Regions from separate parts of the Pseudomonas sp. T1.Ur genome, predicted to be linked through region 2. Evidence: predicted binding sites of a transcription regulator. Region 2 holds the regulator's gene; the other holds the start of a gene.
What was found. Region 2 encodes FliA, which starts transcription of late flagellar genes. Its sites were predicted from a motif close to CTAAAGTTTNNNNNNNNNNNGCCGNTAA; they were not measured.
Positions count from the first base shown of each region.

Region 1: a site for FliA is predicted at 1,281-1,308, ahead of M8Q45_RS13065 (methyl-accepting chemotaxis protein). Genes of this name have one in related genera too.

Region 1 is NZ_JAMGSN010000001.1:2,941,062-2,944,197, reverse strand. It holds gene M8Q45_RS13065 (methyl-accepting chemotaxis protein) at 1-1,243, opposite strand, end outside; gene M8Q45_RS13060 (TonB-dependent siderophore receptor) at 1,611-3,136, shown strand, end outside.
Region 2 is NZ_JAMGSN010000001.1:1,084,797-1,087,932, reverse strand. It holds gene M8Q45_RS05075 (protein phosphatase CheZ) at 1-495, opposite strand, end outside; gene M8Q45_RS05070 (chemotaxis response regulator CheY) at 514-885, opposite strand; gene fliA (RNA polymerase sigma factor FliA) at 1,053-1,796, opposite strand; gene fleN (flagellar synthesis regulator FleN) at 1,793-2,623, opposite strand; gene flhF (flagellar biosynthesis GTPase FlhF) at 2,740-3,136, opposite strand, start outside.

The sequences.
Region 1 (3,136 bases), 1.9 Mb from region 2:
CGGCCACGCCGGACAGGTCGCGGGTGGCGGTGGCCGATTGCTGCATGCGCTGGTCGATCGACTGGCTGTCGGCGTGGATCTGGGTGACGCGTTCGTTGATGCCGGTGTTGGTGTCGGCGAATTGCTGGATGTGATCGGCAATGTCGGCCAGCTTGCCGTTGGTGGATTCGAAGTCGACGATCATGCTTTCGAAATGACCGGACGCACGCTCCACGACTTTCTGGGTTTCCCGGGCGCTGTGGCTGATCTGGGTGGTTTGCTCGTGGGTCGAGCTGACTTCCTGGAGCATGGCGTCGATGTTGCGCGAGATGTCGTCGGTGGCCCGGCTGACGTTCTGCGCCAGGGTTCGCACTTCATCGGCCACCACGGCAAAGCCACGGCCACTTTCCCCGGCACGCGCGGCTTCGATGGCGGCGTTGAGCGCCAAGAGGTTGGTCTGGGCGGAAATCTGCTGGATCAGGCCGACAATCGACTTGATGCTCGAGGAGCGCTGGTTAAGGGCGTCCACCAGCCCGGCGAATTCGCCGAGGCTGCTGGAAATCTCACTGATGTTGCCGGTCACTTCCAGCAGTTCGGCGTAGGAGTCACGGGCCATGCTCAGGTTCTGCGCGGTGGTGCCGGAGATGCCCTGGGTCTGGCGCGACACCTCTTCGATACGGCCTACGGCGGTATTGCTCTGCTCCATCACTTCCTTGGCGAAACGCGCCTGGTGGGTCGCGCTGTCGCTGGAGTCGCTGATGTTCTTCAGCGAACGGGCCGACTCGACGGCGATGTGCACCGTCAACGCCTGGACGTTGCTGATGATCTCGCGCTGCTTGGCCAGGAAGCGGTTACAGGTCGCGGCCAGCGTGCGGATTTCATCGTGGGTGACCAGCGGCAGGTCCTTGGACAAGTCGCCCTCGCCATTGGCGATCTCTTCCAGGGCCTTGGTCATCGCCGTGACGGGGCGCACGATGAGGTGGCGGAAATACCAGACCATGAAACTGATCATGCCCAGCGTCAGGACCGTGCCGAAGAGCAGGGCATGGGTGAGGCTGTCGAGCCGGCCTTCGATTTGCGCCAGCAGCGCCGCGTCCAACTGGGCCGCGCGCAGCTGCAGGAGGATATCGGCGCGGGCGCTGAGGGCCACCCAATACAACAGCCCACTGACGGCGACCAACAGGAAAAGGCTTGAAAGCTTTTTGGTGAGGGTATCGAAAAACTGCATCTCGATAGACTCGTACAAGGCCTTTAACGTCTGCATGCCGCTGCTCCTGCGAAAAAAATCACTTAATGGAATACATTCGACCGCTCACGGCAAAGCTTTAGGGCAGCGGGGCGATTTGATATCACTTTGGCAATAAATCCTGTGGGAGCGAGCTTGCTCGCGATAGCGGCGGCACGTTCCACATCAATGAAACCGATCTATCGCCATCGCGAGCAAGCTCGCTCCCACAAAGGATCACGCCGATAATCATTTGATACAAAAGATTTACTGGGAATGATTCTCAAAGTATATTCGCTCTCATTCACAACCCGTCCTTGAGTGCAGCGTCTTGAATCGTTCCACCCCTCTCGCTTACCGCAACGCCCTCGTCAAATGTGTTTTACCCGCGCTGTCCTGCTGTTTCATGGCAAGCCCCTTGAGGGCGCAGGACACCCTCGAACTGCCCACTACGGATGTGCAAGGCAGTCGGATCATTCAGGACGAAGGCTACACGGCATCGCAAGCCAGCACGGCGAGCAAGAGCGATGTACCGATCAAGGAAGAGGCGCAGTCGATCAACGTGGTGACCCAGCAAACGCTGGCGGATTATCAGGTGCGCTCGCTGGAAGACGCGATGAAGTTCGTCAGCGGCGTCAGCCAGGGCAACACCCTCGGCGGCTCGCGGGACTCGCTGGTCAAGCGCGGCTTCGGCACCAACGATGACGGCTCGATCCTGCGCGACGGCGTGCGCTCCAACCTGGGCCACAACTTCAGCGCCACCACCGAGCGGGTCGAAGTGCTCAAGGGCCCGGCCTCGATGTTGTACGGCGCCCTGGAACCCGGCGGGCTGGTCAACGTCATCAGCAAGAAGCCCGAGTACACCCAGAGCACCACGCTGAGCGGTTCCGCCTACAGCGAAGGCGGCGGCACCCTGGCCGTGGACACCACTGGCCCCTTGGGCGACACGGGATTGGCCTATCGCCTGATCGCCGAGCGCGGCCATGAGGATTACTGGCGCAACTACGGCGTCAACGAGAGCACGCTGGTGGCGCCATCGCTGGCTTGGACGGGGGATCGTGCTTCGTTGAACTTGAGCTATGAGTACAACGAATATTCCAATCCGTTTGACCGGGGCACGGTGTTCACCAATGGGCATCCGGCCGATATCGATTACGACAAGCGCCTGGACGAGCCTTGGGCCAAGAGCGTCGGGATTCGTGAGACGGCGACTGCGCGGTTCGAGTATGAGCTGACTGACGCGTGGAAGACGCGGGTGACTTATGGTTGGAACAATGACCGGTACAGTCTTTCGATTGCGCAGCCGGCTACGCTCGCAGGCAATACTCTGCGCCGCAGGGCCAATGGCGCTCATTATGATGACGAGACCCGTTACGCCAGCTGGGATTTCATTGGTAAACAGGAACTGTTCGGCCAGCGCCATGATCTGCTGATTGGCGTTGATAACCAAGTCTCCGATCAGTACCGGGGCAAGACCTATCGTGGCAGCCCGCAGCCAGGCTTTGACATCACTGCTCCGGTTTATGGCAATTTGCCAGAGCCCAGTGTGATCAGCGCGACCGACAGCAACCTGCGCAACGAGTTGAATTCCAGCTCCGTGTACCTGAAAGACAACTGGCATCTGGATGATCGTTGGATTCTGGTATTTGGCGGACGTTATCAGCATTACGACCAATACAGCGATCAAGGTCTGGGCAGCAAGTACAAGCTGAACCGCGATGACAACGGCGACGCCTTTGTGCCATTTCTCGGACTGGTCTACAAAGCCACCGAGGAGTTGTCGCTGTATGGCAACTACAGTAAATCGTTCAAACCCAATGATGATGTGGACGACGCCGGTAATGTCTTCGATCCGGAAGAGGGCCGCAGCTATGAAATTGGCGCCAAGTATGATCCGCTACCGGGCTTGAACATCAACCTCGCGTTGTTCGA
Region 2 (3,136 bases):
GAGGTTGCTTGCCACGGCGCGGTTCTCGGCGCTGCTGCGTGTCAGGAAACCGTCGACCCGCCGGGCCAGCTCCCGAAATTCCTCGGCGCCGACTTCGCGACGCATGAACCGTCCCCAATCGGTGCTCAACGCCTGGGCTTCCTCGCTCAGGCCGTTGACCAGGGGCGTTGCGCTTTCCACCAGGTCCATGGTGCGGTTGGCCGCGGCTTCGGTCAGCTTGACCACATAGCCAAGGCGCTCGGTCGCGTCGGTAATCTGCGAGACTTCCTCGGCCTGCGGCATGTTCGGATCGATCTGGAAATTGACGATCGCGCTGTGCAGTTCACGGGTGAGCTTGCCGACTTCCTGGTACAGACCACGATCCCGGGTCTGGTTGAGCTCATGAATCATTTGAACCGCATCGCCGAAGCGGCCCTTTTCAAGGCTGTCGACCAGTTCGCGGGCATGTTTTTTCAGGGTCGATTCGAAATCGCCCATTGAAGATTCGTTGTCCATAGCTCCCCCGTGGCGCCGTTAACCGATGCGTTCGAAGATTTTTTCGATCTTCTCTTTCAACGCCTGGGCCGTGAAGGGTTTGACCACATAGCCGTTTACACCGGCCTGGGCCGCTTCGATGATCTGCTCGCGCTTGGCTTCGGCAGTGACCATCAGCACCGGGAGATGCTTGAGTTTTTCGTCGGCGCGCACATGGCGCAGCAAGTCGATACCGGTCATGCCAGGCATGTTCCAGTCAGTCACCAGAAAGTCGATGCTCCCGCTGTTGAGAACCGGAATGGCAGTAGTGCCATCGTCGGCCTCGACCGTGTTGGTGAACCCAAGGTCACGCAACAGGTTTTTTATGATCCGCCGCATCGTTGAGAAGTCATCAACGATGAGGATTTTCATGTTCTTGTCCAATTCGACCTCCAAGCAGTCTTAAACGCGCCCAGCACCTGAACGCGCCATTTCAATCAATCCGGCACAACACTCGACAACGGTCTGGAGCACAACGGATGGAGACTGGCGTGGCATTTGCCATGCCTGCCCCGCTCGCAGCATCTCCGCACCGCCTGTCAGCGTGCTCGCCACTCCCCCAAACGCCCCCGTAAACGGGCCGCGCACTGGCTGTGTAACTGGCTGACCCGCGATTCGCTGACTCCCAGGACCTCACCGATTTCCTTGAGGTTCAGCTCTTCGTCGTAGTACAGCGCCAAGACCAGTCGCTCACGCTCCGGCAAATTGGCAATCGCTTCGGCCAACGCACTCTGGAAGCGTTCATCTTCCAGGTCGCGCGATGGCTCCATGTGAGCACTTGCGCCATCCTCATGCAGCCCCTCGTGTTCGCCGTCCTGCAACAGGTCGTCGAAACTGAACAGGCGACTGCCCAAGGTATCGTTCAAAATCCCGTAATAATCGTCGAGACTCAATTGGAGTTCGGCCGCAACCTCATGATCTTTAGCGTCACGCCCGGTTTTAGCTTCAATCGCGCGAATCGCGTCACTGACCATACGGGTATTGCGGTGCACCGAGCGCGGCGCCCAGTCGCCCTTGCGGACTTCATCGAGCATGGCGCCGCGAATGCGGATACCGGCATACGTCTCGAAACTGGCGCCTTTGCTCGCGTCGTATTTGTTCGCCACTTCCAGCAGGCCAATCATGCCTGCCTGGATCAGGTCTTCGACCTGGACGCTGGCTGGCAAGCGTGCCAGCAAGTGATAGGCGATGCGCTTGACCAATGGCGCGTAACGCTCGATCAATTCGTATTGGGCGTCCCGTGCCGATTTTTTGTAGAGATGGTTGTAACCGCTGGCTGTCATAACACGGGCCCTGCTGTTTGTTGCACAAGACGCTCGACGAAAAATTCCAGATGCCCGCGTGGGTTGGCCGGCAGTGGCCAGGTATCGACCTTCTGGGCGATCGCCTTGAACGCCAGCGCGCATTTGGAACGTGGAAAGGCTTCATATACGGCACGTTGCTTCTGGACCGCCTTGCGTACGCTTTCGTCGTAAGGCACTGCGCCGACGTATTGTAGGGCGACGTCCAGGAAGCGATCCGTGACCTTTGTCAACTTGGCGAACAGGTTGCGTCCTTCCTGCGGGCTCTGGGCCATGTTGGCCAGGACGCGGAACCGGTTCATGCCATAGTCGCGGTTAAGCAGTTTGATCAGGGCGTAGGCATCGGTGATGGACGTCGGTTCGTCGCAGACCACCAGCAGGACTTCCTGGGCGGCGCGGACAAAACTGACCACCGAGTCACCGATGCCGGCAGCCGTGTCGATCACCAGCACATCGAGGTTATCGCCGATGTCGCTGAAAGCCTGGATCAGGCCAGCGTGCTGCGCCGGGGTCAGGTGCACCATGCTCTGGGTGCCGGAAGCGGCCGGCACGATGCGAATCCCGCCGGGCCCCTGCAGGAGCACGTCGCGCAGTTCGCAGCGGCCTTCGATCACGTCCGCCAGGGTGCGCTTGGGTGTCAGCCCCAGCAGCACGTCGACGTTCGCCAGGCCCAGGTCGGCGTCCAGCAACATGACCCGTCGGCCTAGCTCTGCCAGGGCCAGGGACAAGTTCACTGACACGTTAGTCTTGCCGACGCCACCTTTGCCGCCGGTCACCGCGATCACCTGTACGGGATGCATGCTGCCCATGTTCGTTCTTTACCTTGTCTTACTTAGACGGAGGCCACATTACTGGCTGCGCGTTCACATATGGAACAATGCATGGCAGACCATCGATGTAGGTACAAAAAATATTCATGAATACCTCAGCCAACCTGCTTGGTCGGACTGTGGTAGATATCAGCGAACATATCAGCCATGGCTTCTTCGCTGGGTTCTTCCTGCATTTGCACACTCACGGCACGACTGACCAATTGATGACGGCGCGGCAGATGCAAATCATCCGGGATCCGCGGCCCGTCGGTCAGGTAGGCCACCGGTAGTTCATGACCGATCGCCAGGCTCAACACCTCGCCCAGGCTTGCCGTTTCGTCCAGCTTAGTCAGGATGCAGCCGGCCAGCCCGCAGCGTTTGTAGCTGTGGTATGCGGCGGTTAGAACCTGTTTCTGGCTGGTGGTTGCCAACACGAGATAATTTTTTGACTTGATGCCACGTCCGGCCAGGCTTTCCAGCTGCATGCGCAGGGCCGGATCGCTGGCTTGC